3 regions of the Blastomonas sp. RAC04 genome follow, and region 1 is predicted to be linked to each of the others. Evidence: predicted binding sites of a transcription regulator. Region 1 holds the regulator's gene; each other region holds the start of a gene.
What was found. Region 1 encodes LexA, which represses DNA repair genes until DNA is damaged. Its sites were predicted from a motif close to GTTCCNCNCTTGTTCT; they were not measured.
Positions count from the first base shown of each region.

Region 2: the regulator LexA is predicted to act here: its motif matches at 1,418-1,433, upstream of BSY18_RS05710 (PA0069 family radical SAM protein).
Region 3: the regulator LexA is predicted to act here: its motif matches at 1,154-1,169, upstream of tcmP (three-Cys-motif partner protein TcmP).

Region 1 is NZ_CP016460.1:584,920-588,194, forward strand. It holds gene BSY18_RS03885 (CHAT domain-containing tetratricopeptide repeat protein) at 1-1,228, opposite strand, end outside; gene lexA (transcriptional repressor LexA) at 1,399-2,121, opposite strand; gene BSY18_RS03895 (molybdopterin molybdotransferase MoeA) at 2,211-3,275, opposite strand, start outside.
Region 2 is NZ_CP016460.1:965,478-968,752, forward strand. It holds gene BSY18_RS05705 (SMI1/KNR4 family protein) at 1-288, opposite strand, end outside; gene BSY18_RS05710 (PA0069 family radical SAM protein) at 327-1,406, opposite strand; gene BSY18_RS05715 (potassium/proton antiporter) at 1,535-2,767, shown strand; gene moaB (molybdenum cofactor biosynthesis protein B) at 2,775-3,275, opposite strand, start outside.
Region 3 is NZ_CP016460.1:3,959,840-3,963,114, reverse strand. It holds gene BSY18_RS19355 (DUF5131 family protein) at 1-245, opposite strand, end outside; gene tcmP (three-Cys-motif partner protein TcmP) at 245-1,138, opposite strand; gene BSY18_RS19345 (class I SAM-dependent methyltransferase) at 1,441-2,292, shown strand; gene BSY18_RS19340 (hypothetical protein) at 2,313-3,023, opposite strand; gene BSY18_RS19335 (hypothetical protein) at 3,028-3,275, opposite strand, start outside.

The DNA of each region.
Region 1 (3,275 bases):
CCCGAGACAGCAGCAGATCGGGATGGTCGGGGGAGAGCGCCTTGCTGCGCAAGTCCACGGCCTGCGCGGCTGCATCGCGCGCGGTTGCCCAATTCTCGATCGAGAAGGCGGCCTTGGCGAGATTGTCGCGCGTATTGGCGCGGTCCCTGTGGCCATCGGGCAGCCGCGCATCGCGCACCGCCAGCAGCTCCCTGGCCAGCGCTTCGGCCTGCGCACCCTGGCCGAGCGCGATCAGCGCAACCAGCCGCGTATCGCGGGCCACCAGCGACCGGTCGCTCTGCGCGCCCAATTGGGCATCGATGATCGGCGTGGCATAATCGAGAAAGGCGAGGGCATCCTTGTGCTGCCCGGCCCGCACCAGCGCCTGGGCGAACTGCGTCCGCATCGTCGCACTGTTCTGGTTGGGGCCGCCATTGGCCTTTTCGATCAGTTCATAGGCCTGCCGGATCGGCGCCATGGCATCGTGCGGACGGTTGATCCGCATGAGGATCGCGCCGAGATTGGCGTAGAGGTTGGCCATCGCCGGGTGATCGGTGCCGAGGGCGCCGCCTGCTTGCGAGATGCCTTCCTGCGCGGTGACGATGGCGTCTTCGGTGCGCCCGGCGGAATAGAAATAGACGACCCGGTTGGCGCTCCAGATGGCGACGTCCTGAGGGACGGGATCCAGCGCGAGGCCAATGCGGATCGCCTCGGCGTTGCGCGCGAGCGCGTCATCGAGACGGCCATGTTCGAGATACGACGCTGCCAGGTTCGACAGCGTTACGGCATGGTCGCGAATGCCCTGGCTTGACGGATCGCTGGCATATTCGGCGGCGAGCTGTTCGTTGATCGCCAGCGCACCGGCATGATCGCCCTTGAAGTTGAGGATATAGGCGCGCAGGCTGAGCGCATTGCGCCAGTCCGCCTTGTATCCCTGCGCGCCCGCAAGCACGGGGATGATCCTGTCGACCTCGGCTTTGGCCGGATCCATCTCGCCCGAAGCAGCCAGCGCCTGGGCGACGTACAGCGCGCGTGCGGCGATCTCGGGATGGCCGGCAGGATAGAGCCGCCGTGCCTCGGCGAGGGTCTGGTCGGCGATCTTGCGATAACCCTCGACATCGCTGTTGGCATCGGCGGCCTCGAACTGCGTGATCAGGGCGTCCAGCCTCGTGCGATCGGGTGCGGCATGGGCTGGTGCCCCCAGAAACAGACCGATACCGCTCGCCAGTGCCACTGCAGCTTTGATCATAGGGGCCCCCCGGTTCTCGATCGCAGACCTGGGCAGCTTGGACAGCCGTATTCCAAATGAAAAGCGATTTCTTGCGCCTGGGACTGTAGCGAAAACGGGACAGCCCGGTGCTGTCCCGGTCAACCTCCAGGGTGACGCGGGTGCCGTGCAGTGCTCGTCAGCGAGGCTGGTCAGTGATAGCGGCGCAGCAGGCCTGCAAGCTTGCCCTGCACCTGCACTTCGTGCGGCGCATAATATTGCGGATCATAGGAGGCATTGGCCGGATCGAGCCGGATGCGGCCGTTTTCGCGGCGCAGATATTTGAGCGTTGCTTCTTCGCCGCGGACCAGCGCCACCACGATCTCGCCATCGCGCGCCGATTCCGTGCGCAGGATCAGCGCGAAATCGCCATCGAGAATCCCTGCCTCGATCATCGAATCGCCCGACACCTCGAGCGCATAATGCTCGCCGCTGCCCAGCAGCGCGGCGGGCACGGGAAGGATTTCGGTGCCCTCGAATGCTTCGATCGGTGCGCCCGCAGCGATCCGGCCATGCAGAGGAATTTCCAGCACATTGTTGTTGGCAGCGACCGGCGGCTGCGCCTTGCGGACTGCGTCCATGCTGACGATGTTGCTCTTGGCCGCATCGGTCTTGGCAGCGGCGGCCGCGGCCAGTTCCTTGGCGCGCGGCTTGACGCTCGCTTCGGGCAGCTTGAGGATTTCGAGCGCGCGCGCACGGTTGGGCAGACGGCGGATGAAACCGCGTTCCTCCAGCGCACTGACCAGCCGGTGGACACCCGACTTCGACTTGAGATCCAGCGCTTCCTTCATCTCCTCGAACGAGGGGGAAATGCCGTCTTCCTCCAGCCGTACCTGGATGAAGCGGATCAGATCGTGTTGTTTGCGGGTCAGCATGCTGAATGTTCCTTTCTGCGCCGGTGGATCGGCGGTCGAACGAATACGGAACAATTACGAAACAAAGCCGGTCAGGTCAAGACCTTGTGTTACGCCCCGGAGCGAAGCGCAATATAGTCGAGCAGGTCGCCGGGCGCGGCTTCAGGCTGGTGCACGGCGCGAACGACCAGCGCATCGGCGGCATGCAAGGAGGACAGCGCGCCGCTGTCCTGGCTCGATACCGGGAACAGCCGCCCGCCATCGATCTGCGCGCGCATGAAGTCCTGGCGGGTGCCATTTGCGGGGAAGGTGGTGCCGGCCCTGGCTTGCGAGATATCAGGCAGAACGTACTGATATCCGGCGAAGGTCCTGACCAGCGGAAGCAGCAGCAGCAGCGCGGTGACATAGCACGACACCGGATTGCCCGGCAGGCCCAGCACGATGGCATCGCCCATCCTCCCGACCATCACCGGCTTGCCCGGGCGCATCGCGATCCGCCAGAAATCGAGCGTTCCGCCGCTCTGGAGCAGTGCGGGCTGGATGAGGTCGTGGTCGCCTACCGAGGCGCCGCCGGTGGTGACGATGATATCGGCGTCGCGGTGGTCGGCGAGCGCCGCTGCGATGATATCGAGCCGGTCGGGCAGCAGCGGCGGCATGGTGATGTCCACCGGAAGCCCCTGCAGCATGGCCGAGAGCATGATGCCGTTGCTGGCCGGGATGTGCGCGGGGCTGGGCAGCGGAGTGCCGGGCGCGACCAGCTCGTCGCCGGTGCTCAGGATCGTCACACGCACCGGCGCGTGAACGCTGAGCGTGCCGTGCCCAGCCATCGCAGCCAGCGCGATCAGCCGAGCGTCTACCCGCGTGCCCGCCGCAGCGAGCAGCGCACCTTCGGCAAAATCATGCCCCGCGCGGCGAATGTGTGCACCGGGTCGCGCGGGTCCGTCGCCGGTCAGGGTCAGCGTGGCGCCATCGATGCCAGTGTCTTCCTGCACCACCACCGCATCGGCATCGGCAGGGACGATCGCGCCGGTGGAGATGCGTATCGCTTCGCCTGCGCCCATCGCGCCATCGAAAGGCCGCCCGGCGGCGCTTTCGCCGATGACCGTCCATGGGCCGGGCAGGTCGACGGCGCGCACGGCATAGCCATCCATCGCGGACAGGTCGGCTGCCGGCTG
Region 2 (3,275 bases), 380 kb from region 1:
TTGCTCGATCTCGTCGATCTGAGCTTCGGTCGCTGGTGGATTGAACCCATGTTGGGGCAGCGGCAGGTTGGCCGCGAACCAGGCATCAAGCCGCGCAAGCACCGGCGCGATGTCCTCTTCAAGCATCGGCTTCGGGTTGCCAGCGGGGCGTTCGGGAATATCAGTCATTTCCGTCATGATCCTTCTGTTGTGCCGACGCGTGCCGAAGGCTTCACGCAGCAGCCCGCCAAGCGCGAGCATACCAACAGCCAGGCCGCCGATCAGCAGGTTGCGTCTTGTTCGATCCATGTCCTTTCACGCTGCTCAAATGCGGGCAATTGCCCCCGTTAAAACAATTCCCCCTGCATCCCGTCGGCAGGCGCGCGGAACCCCTCGACCGACAGCTTCCATGCATGACAGTTCAGTCCCGCGCGCTTGAGCGCGATGCGAAAGCGGGCGCGGATCAGCTCGGCCCAGGGGCCTTGCCCGCGCATCCGTGTCCCGAAATCGGGGTCATTGTCGCGCCCGCCGCGCATGTCCTGGATGATGCTCATCACCTTGCTAGCGCGGTCGGGGAAATGGGCGTCGAGCCAGGCGCGAAAGAGAGGCGCGACCTCGTGCGGCAGGCGGACCGGGATGAACGAGGCCGACAGCGCGCCCGCCCCGGCCCCGGCGGCGACCACCGCCTCTATCTCGTGGTCGGTGATGGCGGGGACCACCGGCGAGACGTTCATGTGCACTGGGATGTCGCGATCTGCCAGCGCGCGGATCGCCGCCAGCCGTTTGCGCGGGCTTGCGGCGCGTGGCTCCAGCGTGCGCGCAATTGCCCCGTCTAGCGTCGTCACCGACAGCGCGATCGCCACCAGATCGTGCCGCGCCATCTCTGCCAGCAGATCGATGTCGGCCAGCACCCGGTCCGACTTTGTGGTGATCGCCACTGGATTGCGCGCCTCGAGGCACACTTCGAGGATCGAGCGGGTGATGCGGTACTCGGCCTCGATCGGCTGATAGGGATCGGTGTTGGTGCCCAGCGCGATGACCTTGGGGACATAGCCCGGCTTGCGCAGCGTCGCGCGCAGCAGCTTTGCCGCATCGGGCTTGGCGAACAGGCGGCTTTCGAAATCGAGCCCCGGCGACAGGTCGAGCCAGGCGTGCGTGGGCCGCGCATAGCAATAGATGCAGCCATGCTCGCAGCCGCGATAGGCATTCACCGACTGGTCGAACGGCAGATCGGGCGAGGTGTTGCGTGACAGGATCGAGCGCGGATGCTCGATGGTGACCGTGGTCCGCAGCGGGGGAGGGGTGTCGTCGACCGATACTAGCGCATCGAGCCAGTCGCCGTCGACCTGCCGCTCAGGCAATCGGAATCGCCTGGATTCCAGATTGAGCGGGGCACCGCGGCCTTTGGGTGACGGTAGGTTCGCCATGGGCATGATATGAAACAAAACAGGAACAATTGCAAGCGCCGAGGATCGGCCAACTGTTCATCGCGTCTGAAGGCAATCGCCGGGGCGTTTGCCTTGCCATAGCCCGGTGGGGATGCTCTGAAGGTTCGATGCTGACTGTTCCCCTCCCCATCGCGCTGCTGGTCATCGGCACCCTGTTGCTGACCACGGTGATGGCGGGCACGCTGACCAGCCGCTTCGGTCTTCCCGCCTTGATCGGATTTCTGGGGCTCGGGATGCTCGCCGGGGTCGACGGACCCGGTGGCATCGCGTTCAACGATTATGTGCTGACGCAAGGGGTTGGCGTGGCCTGCCTCATCTTCATCCTGTTTTCCGGTGGAATGGACACCAGCTGGCAGGCGGTAAAGCGGATGGTGCGGCCTGCATTGGTGCTGGCGACCTTCGGGGTGCTGATCAGCGCGCTGATCACTGCAAGCGCTGCGGTGCTGCTGCTCAAGTTCACCTGGTTCCAGGGGTTCCTGCTGGGGTCTGTGGTCGCATCGACCGATGCCGCGGCAGTGTTCGCCATCCTGCGCTCGACCGGGCTCGATCTGGAAGGCGATGTGCCTGCGTTGATCGAGCTCGAATCGGGAACCAACGATCCGATGGCGATCTTCATGGTCGGCGCGGCCCTGCTGTTCATCGCCCAGCCGGGCGCGTCGCCGCTGGGGCTGCTGCCCGATTTTGCCGGGCAGATGGCGATGGGCGTGGTGATCGGGCTTGGCATCGGCTGGCTGCTGCCCGAGCTTTTGAAGCGCAAGCATTATCGCAGCAGCGGCTTGGCGTTCGTGATCTCGATCGCCGCTGCGCTGATCGCCTATGGGCTGGCCGAAGTGATCGGAGGCAACGGGTTCCTTGCGGCCTATATCGCCGGGCTGGTCGCGGGCAACCGCAGCTATGCCGCGCGGCGGATCATCTCGACCTTCCAGGATGGCCTCGCGTGGCTGGGGCAGGTGGTGATGTTCCTGACGCTGGGACTGCTGGTGGCGCCCACCAATCTGGTCGACGTGATCGTGCCCGGGCTTGGCATCACCTTCGTATTGATGCTGGTCGCGCGTCCGGTCAGCGTGTTCATCTGCCTTGCCCCGTTCCGTTCGCTCGACTGGCGCGCCAAGCTCTTCGTGTCCTGGGCGGGGCTGCGCGGCGCGGTGCCGATCGTGCTCGCGACCTTCCCGATGGTGGCGGGCGTGCCGGGCGCGTTCACGATCTTCAACATCGTGTTCTTCGTGGTGCTGTTGTCGAGCGTGATCCAGGGGCCGAGCATGAAATGGGTGGCCAAGCGCCTGGGGATCGGCGCGAATGACAAGCCGCGATCGGCGCTGCTCGCCATCAAGGCGCCCTGAGCTGCGCTTATTTCTCGCGCAGCCTCGGCATCAGTTCGATGAAATTGCAGGGGCGGTTGCGGCTGTCGAGCTGCTCGTCGAGAATACCGTTCCAGCCATCCTTCACCGCCCCGTTCGATCCGGGCAGGGCGAAGATATAGGTACCGCGCGACAGCACCGCGCACGCCCTTGATTGCACCGTGCTGGTGCCGATGGTCTTGTAGCTCAGCCAGCGGAACAGCTCGCCAAAGCCCGGAATGTCCTTTTCCTTCACCCGGTCGAGCGCCTCTGGGGTGATGTCGCGCCCGGTCAGGCCCGTGCCCCCGGTGGAGATGATCGCGTCGATCTCCGGATCGTCAATCCAGTTGTTGAGCCGGCTGACCAGTGCGCCGACATCGTCGCGCTCGATCGCGCGGGTGATCAGTCGATGGCCCTTGGCCTTGATCAGACCGGCAAGGATATCCCCCGACGTGTCGTCGGCAGCGGTGCGCGTGTCCGATATCGTCAGCAGCGCGATGTTGATGGGCTT
Region 3 (3,275 bases), 610 kb from region 1:
CGTTTTGATTTCCGCCATTCTAGCGGCGCAGTAAGGCTAGATTCATCAATGTTGACGCGACCGGTCCAGACGTGGCGACCTCCACTTTTCCGCGTGGTGCCATGATATTTCTCATGGCCCATCGCCTGCAATCGCGCTGCCATTCGCATAGCGTAACAATTGGTGCAGCCGCTAGAAGCTATCGTGCATCCTGCGACGGGGTTCCAAGTGACGTCTGTCCATTCGATTTCAGAAATTGTAGCCATTATTTTAACACCGCACTCGCCAATTTTGCTGCTAATCGAGCTTTTTCACCAGTGTTTGCCCAAGCAAACATTAAAGAAAATTCCTGCATGCCATTTCGACCTAATGGCAAAGTTTCATCCAAAACCTGGCCTTGGAATGCTGCACCAATGCGCTCCTTGGCCACCTTCTCAAACCATGCAATATCGACAGCGCGCTTAGACCGGAAGTGAGGTTGACTAAAAAGGTCTGTCGTTTGTTCCTCAACAACTGCAACATCTCGCCAAGCTCTTGTGCCAAGCGCCGCATCCACCCGAGGACCGCCGTCCAAATTAATTTCTCCGTCACCTGAAACTTGACGATACATCGCAAAAACAGGAACAAGATACCACAGATCTACTGCCCCAGTTTTTCCTAACATTTCCAACGCTTCATAGTTAATCTGCAATCCAAATGGATCGAGAAATACCACTGCTCGTGTCTTTCTCCAGTTATATGACTTACAAATTCCGCGGAGCATTTCATTCGCATCGAGTTTCGTAATTTCAACTTTATCCGTCAAATCTGCGTGGTCTCGCCGAATCGAATCGCGGAGTGCATCTACATTGGATTGCTTTGTATCGTTCAACAGATATCTATGGAATGCTGGCTTGACCCCTAACGCCCTAATTGCAGACCCCACAATTATCGTATCAGTATCGGCGACTGGGACCGAAAATCCTTCTAACGACCCTTGGTCGGAATTTGCTAACTCAAGGACAGATTTCGGAACCGATGAGCCCGATCCCGCGCAAGCATCTATGTACAGCAATTCAAACGGCGCGAATTTCAACGCTGTGACATAAGCTTGAAGATATTTTTCGACTGTTTCTAGCTTTTGAACAGTGTGCCTATCGCCAAAAGGTTGAGCTTCCATACCGCACCTCAAGCTAGAACATTGAGGGAACGGTATAGAACTCAATCGCATCATGCAAACAAAATAGCCTATCGATACAAAACAGACTAAACTCTCTCTTGTCTCACAGCAAAACCTAAACAATGAAAACTACCTTCGCCCAGAACCTGATTGCAAGCATCACCGAAGCCGCCACGCATGCGCGCAGCGAAGAGACCGGCGCGCTCGCAAATGATTGACCCGCCCGGTGTCCGCATGCATCCCCATTGACCTCCCCCCGCCACCCCCTACCCTCTCTGCGCGCACCCACAGGAGAGCCCGTCATGACCACCCCCGCCGACCCCAACGAACTCAAGGGCGAAGACTGGGCAGGCGAGATGGGGCGCAAGTGGCTCACCCATATCGACCGGTTCGAGGGCATGATCGCCCCCATCGGCGATGCGCTGCTGGCGCGCGCCGCGATTGTTCCCGGGGAGCGGGTGATCGATCTGGGGTGTGGCGGGGGGTTGACCTCGCTGGCTGCAGCGCGGGACACGGGGCCGGAGGGTGCGGTGCTGGGGCTGGATATCTCGCCCGATCTGATCGACGAGGCCCGCCGCCGCGCCACCGATCACCCCAACGTCAGCTTCGTCTGCGCCGATGCCGCCACCGTCGCGCTCGACGTCCCCTATGACCGGCTGATTTCGCGCTTCGGCTCGATGTTCTTTGCCGATCCTTATGCCGCCTTCACCAACCTGCACGGTCTGATCAAACCCGGCGGGCGGATCGATCTGGCGATCTGGGCGGCGCCGCGCGACAATCCGTGGATGATGGAGCTGATGGGGGTCGCGCGCTCGCATATCGACATCCCCTCGCCCGATCCGCGCGCGCCGGGCCCGTTCGCCTTTGCCGATCTCGATTATGTTCGCGACATCCTGGCGCACGCCGGGTTCTCCGCGCCCGACATCGAACCGTATCAGGGCGAACAGGCGATCGGCGGCCCCGGGGCCTCTCCGGATGACGCTGCAGACTTCGCGCTCGCCTCGATGGCGATCGGCCGTGCGCTCGCCGAAGCCGGCGACGACGTGCTCGCCCGCGCCCGCGCCGATCTCGTCACCCTGTTCGAAGAGCATTATGTGCCCGGCAAGGGCGTGATGATGGCCAACAAGGTCTGGCTGCTCAGCGCGACCGCCTGAGCCGCGCGGCCATCACGGTCTCACTCGCGCACGTTCGCCACGTTGTACTGGAACACCTCGTCCTGCGTCAGGCAGCGGCGGGTAGACTGATCGCCGCCGCCGCTCGCCACCGCCTTCTGCTTGTACATGATGTCGGTCAGCAACTTGCGCGAGACGCCCATGCGGATGAGGAAATCATTGTCCTCGCTGGCGAGCAATGCGCTTTCCTGCTCGATGTCGCCGATCAGCTCGACCGTGGTGTCGGTGCCCAAGGCGACAGATTGATCGATCGCGGCGCGGTCGTTGGTCATGGTGAACATGTGCACCATGAAGTTGCCGCCGGGCTCGACCACGCGCAGCTGACCGCCCATGAACACGAAGTTGCACGCCGAAAAACAGGTCCAGCCCGCCGGAATGCGCGTCACCAGCCCGGGGTTGCCACGGATCAGCCTGCCTGCGGCATTCCCTGCGCGCGCGTTGCCGCCGGGCGAGCGCAGCCAGATCTCGGCGATGTCGGGATTGTCGCTCAGCGCCTTTTTGAGCCGGTCGGGCAATGTCTGGTCGATCGGCCCCTCGGCAAGCAGCACCTGCGCGCCGCCCTTCTTGACGACCTTGAGCGTCATGGTCTTGTTGGCCGACCAGTCGGGCGACCGGGGGCAGCTGGGATTGGCCGGGTCCATCTGTGCCGGGCTCTGCGCGCACAGCAGCGCCGCCGACAGTGCTAGCAGCAGGGATCGGCGGGCGGTCCGCATCCTGTCAGGCCTGCGCGATTTCATAGCGCGCGGCGCCCGGCTTCTTGCACATCTTCTTCGACACGGTGGTCTCCTCGCCCTCGACGATGATGACATCGTTGACGTTCATGCAGGTCGAGCCATCCGCGAGCTGGGTCTTGCCCACCACGGTGGAGGTTCCCGACACGTCCTTGCGGGTCTCGCTGGTCCAGGTCGAGGTGCTCCCCACCTCCTCGCCGCGCGTCGCCTCCAACGTGGCATCGGCGGCCTTTT